Regions from separate parts of the Pseudomonas sp. ZT5P21 genome, predicted to be linked through region 3. Evidence: predicted binding sites of a transcription regulator. Region 3 holds the regulator's gene; each other region holds the start of a gene.

What was found. Region 3 encodes sigma-54, which starts transcription at its own class of promoters, with help from an activator protein. Its sites were predicted from a motif close to ANTGGCATNNANNTTGCTNT; they were not measured.
Region 1: a site for sigma-54 is predicted at 1,950-1,969, ahead of glnK (P-II family nitrogen regulator). Genes of this name have one in related genera too.
Region 2: a site for sigma-54 is predicted at 1,705-1,724, ahead of glnA (glutamate--ammonia ligase). Genes of this name have one in related genera too.

The regions. Positions count from the first base shown of each region.
Region 1 covers NZ_CM142705.1:5,561,504-5,565,671, forward strand. Annotated here, with positions in the region: gene ACYZT9_RS25920 (ammonium transporter) at 31-1,368, opposite strand; gene glnK (P-II family nitrogen regulator) at 1,405-1,743, opposite strand; gene ACYZT9_RS25930 (accessory factor UbiK family protein) at 2,163-2,423, shown strand; partial or broken gene ACYZT9_RS25935 (BRO-N domain-containing protein) at 2,882-3,394, shown strand; gene ACYZT9_RS25940 (HigA family addiction module antitoxin) at 3,399-3,662, opposite strand; gene ACYZT9_RS25945 (YifB family Mg chelatase-like AAA ATPase) at 4,036-4,168, shown strand, end outside.
Region 2 covers NZ_CM142705.1:502,703-506,870, forward strand. Annotated here, with positions in the region: gene glnA (glutamate--ammonia ligase) at 204-1,610, opposite strand; gene thiI (tRNA uracil 4-sulfurtransferase ThiI) at 1,939-3,393, shown strand; gene typA (translational GTPase TypA) at 3,532-4,168, shown strand, end outside.
Region 3 covers NZ_CM142705.1:1,125,423-1,129,590, forward strand. Annotated here, with positions in the region: gene rapZ (RNase adapter RapZ) at 1-451, opposite strand, end outside; gene ptsN (PTS IIA-like nitrogen regulatory protein PtsN) at 454-918, opposite strand; gene hpf (ribosome hibernation-promoting factor, HPF/YfiA family) at 931-1,239, opposite strand; gene ACYZT9_RS05125 (RNA polymerase factor sigma-54) at 1,314-2,807, opposite strand; gene lptB (LPS export ABC transporter ATP-binding protein) at 2,993-3,718, opposite strand; gene lptA (lipopolysaccharide transport periplasmic protein LptA) at 3,718-4,168, opposite strand, start outside.

The DNA of each region.
Region 1 (4,168 bases), 1.1 Mb from region 3:
GGCAAGCCGGGCAAGTTTCTTGTGCGCGTCTTACAAGTTGTAGCCGCGTTCGTTGTGAAGTGCCAGATCGATACCGACAGCCTCTTCTTCTTCGGTGATACGCAGACCCATGACGACGTCCAGTACCTTGAGAATGATGTAAGTGACGATCGCTGTGTAGATCACCGTGAAGCCCACGCCTTTGCACTGAATCCAGACTTGCGCGGCGATGTCGGTGACGGTGCCGAAGCCACCCAGCGACGGTGCAGCGAACACGCCGGTCAGGATCGCGCCGAGGATACCGCCGATACCGTGCACACCGAAGGCGTCCAGGGAGTCGTCATAACCGAGTTTGCGTTTCAGGGTGGTTGCGCAGAAGAAGCACACCACGCCCGCTGCCAGACCGATCACCAGGGCGCCCATCGGACCCACGGTGCCAGCGGCTGGAGTGATGGCAACCAGACCGGCGACCACGCCCGAAGCAATACCCAGTGCACTTGGTTTGCCGTGGGTGACCCACTCGGCGAACATCCAGCCCAATGCGGCAGCAGCGGTTGCGATCTGAGTCACGAGCATCGCCATACCGGCAGTGCCGTTGGCCGCTGCAGCGGAACCGGCGTTGAAACCGAACCAGCCGACCCACAGCATCGCAGCCCCCATCAGGGTGTAACCGAGGTTGTGCGGTGCCATCGGGGTGGTCGGGAAGCCTTTACGCTTGCCCAGTACCAGGCAGGCAATCAGGCCGGCCACACCGGCGTTGATGTGCACCACGGTGCCGCCGGCGAAGTCCAGCACGCCCCAGTCCCACATCAGGCCGCCGTTGCCGGACCAGACCATGTGTGCAATCGGTGCGTAAACCAGGGTGAACCAGATGCCCATGAAGATCAGCATCGCGGAGAATTTCATCCGCTCGGCGAAAGCACCGACGATCAGGGCTGGGGTAATGATGGCGAAAGTCATCTGGAAGGTGATAAACACCGCCTCAGGGAACAGCGCCGCCGGACCGGTCAGGCTCGATGGCGTGACACCGGCGAGGAAGGCCTTGCCCATACCGCCAAAGAACGAGTTGAAGTTGACGACGCCCTGTTCCATGCCGGTGGTGTCGAACGCGATGCTGTAGCCATAAATGACCCACAGAATGCTGATCAGACCGGTAATGGCAAAGCACTGCATCATCACGGAAAGAATGTTTTTCGACCGAACCATGCCGCCGTAGAACAGCGCGAGGCCGGGAATGGTCATGAACAGCACGAGGGCTGTCGAGGTCATCATCCAGGCGGTGTCGCCGGAATTCAGGACTGGGGCCGCCACTTCGTCTGCTGCCATGGCCAGGCTGGGCATTACGAGGGACAACAGGGCTCCTAGCCCTGCGAATTTACGCAGAGTCATATTGTTTTCTCCTGGGGCGTTGGGGTTTGTGGCGGCTTAGATTGCGTCGGTATCGGTTTCGCCGGTACGGATGCGAATCGCCTGTTCCAGATTGACCACGAAGATCTTGCCGTCACCGATCTTGCCGGTGTTGGCAGCCTTGGTTATCGCCTCGATAACCCGGTCCAGATCCTTGTCGTCAATGGCGACATCGATCTTCACCTTGGGCAGGAAATCGACCACGTATTCCGCGCCGCGATACAGCTCGGTGTGACCCTTCTGCCGACCGAAGCCTTTGACTTCAGTTACGGTAATGCCCTGCACGCCGATTTCGGACAGCGATTCGCGCACGTCGTCCAACTTGAACGGCTTGATGATGGCAGTGACTAGCTTCATGAAAACTCTCTCCCGAATTGGTGGACTTGCCCCAGGAAAACAAACCCGACTCAAGTCTAAGCGCAGTGCCTGGCTTTGTAACGCATCGTCGGCCTTGATTGCCCGTACGACGCCAGCTAACCACTCCGCACGAAACACTTCCCCCGTTCCGCTTGGCGCACTGCATTCGTCACAGCGACTGCATCAGTGCATGGGTCACTACCGTCTAAGCAGAAAGCTTGCCATCTCGCCTAAAGTCATTGAATTCAACACGTTGACCCCGCAAACGCCGGTTGACGCGGGTTTGGCCTAGCGGTTACGCACAACAACGGTGCGACGCCGTCCGTCCGCATGCGCGAAAAGCGTGCATGGCCAGTGGTCGGAATTGACTATAGACGCTGCGTGATACACTGCCCGACAATGTTCCCAGGACCTTTCCCATGCTCGCGCCCAAAGACTTCCTTGACGCCCTGACCGGCACCGCCTCCCGCCTCTTCAGCGGCGACACCCCACTGCCGAAAAGCGAAATCGAAAGCCAGTTCAAGGCCTTGCTACAGAGCGGATTCAGCAAGCTGGATCTGGTGAGCCGGGAAGAGTTTGATAGTCAGATGGTTGTGCTGGCACGCACCCGGGCGCGGCTGGAAAGTCTCGAGGCGAAGGTGGCGGAGCTGGAAGCTAAGCTGAATCCTCCAACCGAGTAACACACCGATTCCTCTGTGAAATGCGATCCCCTGTGGGAGCGGGCTTGCCCGCGAATGGGGTCGCCTCGGTCTACCAGCCATCCCGCACGGGATAAACCACCCCCGTAGGAGCTGCCGCAGGCTGCGATCGTTTGATCTACAAGCCCTCAAATATCCCGGCACCTTCCTACAACAAAACCACCGCCGTCCGATTGCACCGCAATGCCTCCGGTTTCTATGCTCATCTACAGCTGAATAATCAGCTCTGGGTTTGGCGACCCGGAAGACCCCGACGCACCGCGACCACATTCGACCGAGGAATTTATTCCCATCTCGAATTATGGCGGCTATGCGTGGGAGACCTTAGGGTCTGCCGGTTCTCGGGCGTCACCGGTTCGCCAACCCGCGCATGGCTGCCACCCTTCTCGTTTGGCGACGATCAGAGGCAGTTTTCTTCATTTGATCCCGAGAACTGTTCGATGGACGAAAACTATCTGATTCCTCACGTCTTCACCCGCCACAAACTCCACCTCCACACCCACCTCCTGGAAAACCAACCCTGGTTCAGCGCCCGCGACCTCGGTCGCCTCCTGCGCCTCTACCTCGACGAACGCGCCGGCCGAAAACTCGACCCAGACCAGCGCCAGTCCGCTCGAATGCTCATCCACGGCAGCATCGAAAACACGCTGTTGATCAGCGAATCCGGCGTCTACGCATTACTGGTCTACCACTATTGCCCCGAATACCGAGCCCTGCGCGAAAGGCTGACCCACGAAGTAGTCCCAGCTTTAAGAGACACTGAACAACCCACCTCGACAGAACGCCCATCCTGAGCCTTCTGAATTGGCCGAAAATGTCGTTGAGTTTGGAATAACCAGCCGTGGATTCGGTTGCAGGATGTGCCGCAACTATTGCCGAGTGGGGAGCAGACCCAGCGACCGGCCAACGTGCCGTGGTGGAAAAAAGCTACGCGAGCGTTGCATTCGTTTTAAGCGCTCATCCACGCTCGATTTCGGCTCTGCGTAAATCGTATGTCGATTGCAGATTCAGCCAGAAGTCGGGCGTGGTGTTGAGGTAGATGGTTAGCTTTTTGGCAATGTCAGGATTCACCGCGCGGGTCTGCGCCACCAGCTCACTCACCTCATCCTCGGCCAAGCAAAGTCGGAACGAGAGATCGGACACCGAGATGCCCAACGGCTCGAGAAGCTCTTTCTCTAGAATTTCTCCGGGATGAATCGGCCGCATTCCATTAGTTTTCATTTCACTGTCCGACGCTATGATCTGCTGCGATCATAGGTGGGTACCAATCGTACACAACCACGTCCGCGCACTTTCGCCGAGGTCCGTCATACATCTCGGCACAATCCTACAAAATCGGCCCCTACGACACAGTTTCATCGGTCAAGAAACAATCATGTAGGAGCGAGCTTGCTCGCGATGAACGCCAGAGCGCCGCACTTATTCAGCAAACACGCACCTCCGTTAACGACCATCGCGAGCAAGCTCGCTCCTACATTAAGCTCGCAACATCCTGCGAAGGTTTCTCTGCTCTCTTGCCAGGCTCAAATCAGCCTTCCCGACTACCCTTCAAAAAACCCGCAGGAAGCGGTGCTCTTCAGCTCAAGGAACGACCATGTCCCTCTCCATCGTCCACAGCCGCGCCCAGGTTGGCGTGGATGCTCCCGCAGTCACCGTCGAAGTCCATCTGGCCAACGGTTTGCCGTCGCTGACCATGGTCGGGTTACCCGAAGCGGCGGTGAAGGAAA
Region 2 (4,168 bases), 620 kb from region 3:
CCCAAACACCAAAAAACCCCTTGTGGGAGCGAGCTTGCTCGCGATGGCGGCGGATCAGCCAACATCAATGTTGAATGAGCAAATGCCATCGCGAGCAAGCTCGCTCCCACAGGATTTTTTTTCGGCCGTTGAATTGCGCCCACAAAAAAGGCCTCCCGAAGGAGGCCTCTTTTTGTCACGCCGCTTTCGCAGGCGCTACCGGATCAGCAGCTGTAGTACAGCTCGTATTCCAGTGGGTGTACGAAGGTGCGAACCTTGATTTCTTCTTCGCTTTTCAGAGCGATGTAAGCGTCGATGAAGTCATCGGAGAACACGCCGCCTTTGGTCAGGAACGCACGACCTTTGTCCAGCTCTTCCAGAGCTTCTTTCAGGCTGCCGCAAACTTGTGGGATCTCTTTCGCCTCTTCAGGCGGCAGGTCGTACAGGTTTTTGTCAGCAGCGTCGCCTGGGTGGATCTTGTTCTGGATGCCGTCCAGGCCAGCCATCAACAGTGCGGCGAAGCCCAGGTACGGGTTGGCTGCCGGATCCGGGAAGCGGGCTTCGATACGGCGAGCGCGAGGGCTGGACACGTAAGGAATGCGGATCGAAGCGGAACGGTTGCGAGCCGAGTAGGCCAGCATTACTGGAGCTTCGAAGCCCGGGACCAGACGCTTGTAGGAGTTGGTCGACGGGTTGGTGAAGCCGTTCAGCGCCTTACCGTGCTTGATGATGCCGCCGATGAAGTACAAAGCGGTGTCGGACAGGCCGGCATAGCCTTCGCCAGCAAAGGTGTTCTTGCCATCTTTGGCGATGGACAGGTGGACGTGCATACCCGAACCGTTGTCGCCGTACAGAGGTTTAGGCATGAAGGTCGCGGTGCGGCCGTATGCGTCAGCAACGTTGTGTACGCAGTACTTCAGGGTCTGAACTTCGTCAGCCTTGGCGACCAGGGTGTTGAACTTGACGCCGATTTCGTTCTGGCCGGCAGTCGCCACTTCGTGGTGGTGAACTTCGATGACCAGGCCCATTTCTTCCATGGCGTTGCACATGGAGGTACGGATTTCGTGGTCGTGGTCGAACGGCGGAACAGGGAAGTAACCGCCTTTGACGCCTGGACGGTGGCCTTTGTTGCCGCCTTCCACGTCCTGGTCGGACATCCACGAACCTTGTTCGGAGAAGATTTTGAACATCGAGCCTGAGATGTCGGACTTGAACTTCACTTCGTCGAAGATGAAGAACTCTGGTTCCGGACCCACAAATACGGTGTCACCGATACCGGTCGACTTCAGGTATTCCTCGGCACGCTTGGCGATCGCACGTGGGTCGCGGTCGTAGCCTTGCATGGTCGAAGGCTCGATCACGTCGCAAACCAGGATCAGGGTCGGCTCTTCGGTGAACGGGTCGAGCACGGCAGTGCTGTCGTCCGGCATCAGGATCATGTCGGAGGCTTCGATGCCTTTCCAGCCGGCGATGGAGGAGCCGTCGAACATCTTGCCTTCTTCAAAGAAAGCTTCATCCAGCCCGTCGCGAGCCGGCATGGTCACGTGGTGCTGAGTGCCTTTGGTGTCCGTGAAGCGCAGATCAATCCACTTGACGTCATGATCTTTGATGAGTTGAACCGACTTCGACATAGTGTCCTCCGGGTGGATTAGGGCGAGTAGTGGATGCCCTTAAATGTTTGTGATGCCGGCGCGAATACTCTGCCAAGGCAACCTGCCTCACAAGGGAGCAAATTGCATGCCAGTGCCCCAGCATGGGTTTATTGCCCCAATATCACGCTTATAAAGGCACGCATTGCCGTTGTGCGCAAAATATCGCCCTACAATGTAGCGTCAAAATCCGCAAATGACCCGTTTTGGTGCACAGAAAACCTTCTGTACATTAACTGGTTAAACCTTGAGCAATTTCCGCTATAATCCGCGCCCCCCTTTTTCGGCTGGCCCAGCGCGCGCTGTTTTCATGAAACTAATCGTAAAAGTCTTCCCCGAGATCACCATCAAGAGCCGCCCGGTACGGATGCGTTTCATCCGCCAGTTGGCCAAAAACATCCGCACCGTGCTCCGCGATCTGGACCCGGCTGTGGTGGTGAACGGTGTGTGGGACAATCTCGAGCTGGAAACCCGCGTCCGCGAGCCCAAGGCCCTGAAGGAGATGACCGAGCGCCTGAGCTGCATGCCGGGCATCGCGCATTTCCTGCAGGTTGACGAGTACCCGTTGGGCGACTTCGATGACATCGTCGCCAAGTGCAAGCTGCACTTCGGTGATGCGCTGGCCGGGAAGATTTTTTCGGTGCGTTGCAAACGCGCCGGCAAGCATGAATTCAGTTCGATGGATGTCGAGAAATACGTCGGCAGCCAACTGCGTCGTCAGTGTGGTGCCGCCGGAATCTCGCTGAAAGAGCCGGAAATCGAAGTCCGCATCGAAATTCGCGACAAACGGTTGTTCGTGATCCACAACCAGCACAACAGCATCGGCGGGTACCCGCTGGGTGCCCTGGAACAGACGCTTGTGCTGATGTCCGGCGGCTTCGATTCCACTGTTGCTGCTTACCAGATCATGCGCCGCGGCCTGATGAGCCATTTCTGCTTCTTCAATCTGGGCGGGCGGGCCCACGAACTGGGCGTCATGGAAGTGGCGCACTTCATCTGGAAGAAGTACGGCAGCTCCCAGCGCGTGTTATTTGTCAGTGTGCCGTTCGAGGAAGTACTGGGAGAAATTCTCGGGAAAGTCGATAACAGTCATATGGGTGTAGTTTTGAAGCGTATGATGTTGCGCGCTGCTTCCCGTATTGCCGATCGGCTGGACATCGAAGCGCTGGTCACCGGCGAAGCGATTTCCCAGGTGTCGAGCCAGACGTTGCCGAACCTGTCTGTGATCGACTGCGTGACCGACAAGCTGGTCTTGCGTCCGCTGATCGCCAGTCACAAGCAGGACATCATCGACCTGGCCAACGAAATCGGCACGGCCGATTTCGCCAAGCATATGCCGGAGTACTGCGGGGTCATCTCGGTGAACCCCAAGACCCACGCCAAGCGTCCGCGCGTGGAGCATGAAGAGAAAGAATTCGACATGGCGGTCCTTGAGCGTGCGCTCGAGAACGCCAAGCTGGTGCCGATCGATCGCGTGATCGACGAATTGGGCCAGGACTTGCAAATCGAAGAAGTCAGCGAAGCACTGGCGGGCCAGATCATCATCGACATCCGACACCCGGACGCCGCTGAAGACGAGCCGCTGGAACTCGCTGGCATTGAGGTACAGACGATGCCGTTTTATGCATTGAACGCTCGTTTCAAGGAACTGGACCCTACTCGCCAGTACCTGCTGTATTGCGACAAAGGCGTGATGAGTCGCCTGCATGCCCACCATTTGCTCAGTGAGGGGCATGCCAATGTGCGCGTTTATCGACCGAGCTAAGAGCCCGGGGCTGTTTGCCTGTGGCCTGCGTCACCGGCCCCCCGACTCTGCCGTCAAGCTGTAACGGCAAGGCCTGACTCTACTGTAATCGCTGCCAAGACTTGTCAGCACACCGAATCCTCTGATCGAGATACACAAGTGATCGAAAATCTACGCAACATCGCCATCATTGCTCACGTTGACCATGGTAAAACCACCCTGGTAGACAAACTCTTGCGTCAATCCGGCACTCTGGAGCGCAACGAGCTCAACGACGAGCGCGTGATGGACTCCAACGACCAGGAGAAAGAGCGCGGTATTACCATTCTGGCGAAAAACACCGCCATCAACTGGAACGGCTTCCACATCAACATCGTGGACACCCCGGGCCACGCCGACTTCGGCGGCGAAGTTGAACGCGTAATGTCGATGGTTGACTCCGTTCTGCTGCTGGTTGACGCTCAAGACGGCCCTATGCCGCAAACCCGTTTCGTGACCAAGAAGGCTTTCGAAGCCGGCCTGCGTCCGATCGTGGTCATCAACAAGGTTGACCGTCCAGGCGCGCGTCCGGACTGGGTTCTGGACCAGATCTTCGACCTGTTCGACAACCTCGGTGCCACCGAAGAACAGTTGGACTTCAAAGTCGTCTACGCCTCGGCCCTGAACGGTATTGCCGGTCTGGAACACACCGCCATGGCTGAAGACATGACCCCGCTGTACCAGTCGATCGTCGACAACGTACCTGCGCCGAAAGTCGACCGTGACGGTCCGTTCCAGATGCAAATCTCCGCTCTTG
Region 3 (4,168 bases):
CGCGCAATTGATACAGGTTAAGGTTGGTGGTGTTGACCTTGAGATCGGCGAGGTCGGCAATCGGCCCGAGCAGGTTGGATTCATCGTTGATTGCCTCCGCCAGCGAGCGATTGGCACTGCTCAGCGGATGACGACGACGGGTTTCCGAAAAGCGTTTGAGCAAGGTTTCTTCGTCGGCATCCAGATACAATACATCGCACTGGATATGTCGGCTGCGGACTTCTTCGAGCAGTTCCGGAAACCGGCTCAGGTGGCTCGGCAGGTTGCGCGCGTCAATGGAGACGGCAACCAGTGGCTGAGTAAGCTCAGTGTGAATCAACGCACGCTCGGCCAGTTCGGGCAGCAACCCGGCGGGCAGGTTGTCGATGCAGTAATAGCCGTTGTCCTCGAGAACATCGAGTGCGGTACTTTTACCTGAGCCGGAACGGCCACTGACGATGATCAAGCGCATGATTAGTGCTCGTTTTGCTCGTCCAGGACAACCTGATACAAGGCTTCATTGCTCGGGGCGCTACGCAGGCGATCACGGACTTCCTTGCGATCAAGCATGCTGGCGATCTGGCGGAGCAATTCAAGGTGCGCATCGGTAGCGGCTTCCGGGACCAGCAGAAGGAACAGCAGGTCAACCGGAGCACCGTCGATGGCGTCGAAATCGATGGGGGCATCCAGGTGCATCAAGGCACTGATGGGCGAGGTGCAACCTTTCAGCCGACAGTGGGGGATAGCGATGCCGTTACCAAAACCGGTCGAGCCAAGTTTTTCACGGGCAATCAAAGCCTCGAAGACATCTTGCATCTCCAGAGCCGGCACTTCGCGGGCGATCAGGTTGGCAATTTGCTCGAGGGCTTTCTTTTTACTGCCGCCCGGCACGTTCACGAGAGAACGGCCGGGGGTCAGGATGCTTTCAAGTCGGATCATGGGTTGGGAGTGTTAACGACCGGTCGCGCCCTGGAGGAGGCTTTGGGTCTTTTCCTTATGCTTTTTGAGTTGTTTATCCAGCTTGTCGGTCAGCGCGTCGATCGCGGCGTACATGTCGGTATGTTCCGCGTTTGCGACCACTTCATTGCCGGGAATATGCAGCGTGGCTTCGATTTTCTGTTTCAGCTTTTCGACCGTCATCGTGACTTGCACGTTGGTGATCTTGTCGAAATGCCGCTCTAATCGTTCGAGTTTTTCGCCGATGTAGGTGCGAAGAGGTTCGGTCACTTCCAGTTGGTGTCCACTGATGTTGACTTGCATACAGCTTCTCCTTCGTTGCCAGTGCATAAAGCGGTAGATCAGATGATCTACCACTGGAACGCTGTGGCGTGGCTCTACATCAACCGCTTGCGTTCGCTCGAAGGCGCGATCCCGAGGGATTCGCGGTACTTGGCGACGGTGCGGCGAGCCACCTGAATGCCTTGTGCCTCCAGTAAACCAGCGATCTTGCTGTCACTCAACGGCTTTTTCTGATTTTCGGCAGCAACCAGTTTTTTGATGATAGCGCGGATCGCCGTGGACGAGCATTCGCCGCCTTCCGAGGTGCTGACGTGGCTGGAGAAAAAGTATTTCAGCTCATATATGCCCCGAGGGGTATGCATGAATTTCTGCGTGGTCACCCGGGAAATCGTCGATTCGTGCATGCCCACCGCTTCGGCGATGTCATGCAGCACCAATGGTTTCATCGCTTCGTCGCCGTACTCCAGAAAACCGCGCTGATGCTCGACGATCTGGGTAGCCACTTTCATCAGCGTTTCGTTGCGGCTTTGCAAGCTCTTGATGAACCATCGGGCCTCTTGCAACTGATTGCGCATGAAGGTGTTGTCGGCGCTGGTGTCGGCACGGCGCACGAAGCCGGCGTATTGGGCGTTGACCCGCAGCCGCGGCACCGACTCCTGGTTCAGTTCTACCAGCCAGCGCTCGTTATCCTTGCGCACGATCACGTCGGGAACGACATATTCGGCTTCACTGGACTCGATCTGCGAGCCCGGACGCGGGTTGAGGCTCTGTACCAGTTCGATGACCTGGCGCAGTTCATCTTCCTTGAGCTTCATGCGGCGCATCAGCTGGCTGTAATCGCGGCTGCCGAGCAAATCGATGTAGTCGGTGACCAGGCGCTTGGCCTCGGCCAGCCAGGGTGTCTTGGCGGGCAGCTGGCGCAATTGCAGTAGCAGGCACTCTCCAAGGTTGCGGGCGCCGATGCCGGCCGGTTCGAATTGCTGGATTCGATGCAGAACGGCTTCGATCTCGTCCAGTTCGATGTCGAGTTCCGGGTCGAAGGCCTCGAGGATTTCCTCGAGGGTTTCGTCCAGGTAGCCCTGATTGTTGATGCAATCGATCAGGGTCACGGCAATCAGACGGTCGGTGTCGGACATCGGCGCCAGGTTCAGTTGCCACAACAGGTGGCTTTGCAGGCTTTCACCGGCCGATGTGCGGGTGGTGAAATCCCACTCGTCGTCATCATTGCTCGGCAGGCTGCTGGCGCTGGTCTGGTAGACATCTTCCCATGCGGTGTCGACGGGCAGTTCGTTGGGAATGCGCTCGTTCCAGTCGCCTTCCTCGAGGTTGTCCACCGTCGGGGCGGTTTCCTGATAGGAAGGTTCCGAAACATCGGCGTTGGGTTGCTGTTCGGCTTTGTCGGCCAAGGGGTCGGCGTTATCGAAGTCGTCGCCTTCTTCCTGGCGTTCGAGCATCGGGTTGGACTCCAGGGCCTCCTGGATTTCCTGTTGCAGGTCCAGGGTCGACAATTGGAGCAGACGGATGGCCTGTTGCAGCTGCGGTGTCATCGTCAGCTGCTGGCCCATTCTCAAGACTAGCGATGGTTTCATGGCAGGGGCTAAACACCTTATTCGCCGGCGCACATGCGCCATCCACTACAGGGCGCCGGAGCGCCAAACATAAGCAAATTATATGCCCGAAACTGCAACGTTTGCCTAGAGCGCTGTAACAATAAAAAAGTATTGATTTTTTATCGAAACAAGCGCTCGTGGCGACTAGCCAGACACCTCAGCGCTTACAGGCGGAACTCGTGGCCCAAATACACTTCCTTGACCAGGTCGTTGGCCAGGATGGTGGCAGAGTCACCTTCGGCAATCAGTTGGCCATCGTTGACGATATAGGCGGTTTCGCAGATATCCAGGGTTTCACGGACGTTGTGGTCAGTGATCAGCACGCCAATGCCCTTGGCCTTGAGGTGGTAGATGATCTGCTTGATGTCGCCCACCGAAATCGGGTCCACGCCGGCGAACGGTTCGTCGAGGAGGATGAATTTCGGGTTCGTCGCCAGTGCCCGGGCGATTTCCACGCGGCGGCGTTCACCACCGGACAGGCTCATACCGAGGTTGTCGCGGATGTGGCTGATGTGGAATTCCTGCAGCAGGCTTTCCAGCTCTTTGCGACGACCAGCCTTGTCGAGTTCCTTGCGGGTCTCGAGGATTGCCATGATGTTGTCGGCGACCGAGAGTTTTCGGAAGATCGACGCTTCTTGCGGAAGATACCCGATGCCGGCTTTCGCGCGACCGTGCATCGGCTGGTGGCTGACGTCCAGATCATCGATCAGGACGCGGCCCTGATCGGCCTGAACCAGGCCGACGATCATGTAGAAGCAGGTTGTCTTGCCGGCGCCGTTAGGGCCCAGCAGGCCCACGATCTGACCGCTGTCGATGGACAGGCTGACGTCGCGCACGACCTGACGGCTCTTGTAGCTCTTGGCCAGATGCTGAGCTTTCAGAGTTGCCATTACTGGGCCTTTTGCTCGTCGGTTTTCTTTTTCGGCTGGATCACCATGTCGATGCGCGGGCGCGACTCTGTGACCTTGGAGCCTGTTGCGCGACCGGCACTGGCGAGCTTTTTGTTGGTGTCGTAGACGATTTTCTCGCCTTGGGTGACGTTACCGTCTTTATCGACAACTTTGGCGCGATCGATCAGCACGACGCGGTCTTGCGACGCGTGATACTGGATGGTGACACCCCAGCCCTGAACCGGCTTGGTGTCGCCCGCCGTTTGCAGTTGTTCGAAATAGGCGAGGTTGCCCACCGAAGTCACCACGTCGATGTCTCCGTTCGGGGTGCGGGTCATGGTCACGGTATTGCCGGTAACCTTCATCGAGCCCTGGGTGATGATCACGTCACCTTTATAAGTAGCGATACCGTTCTTGTCGTCCAGTTGGGCGTCGTCGGCCTGGATGCGG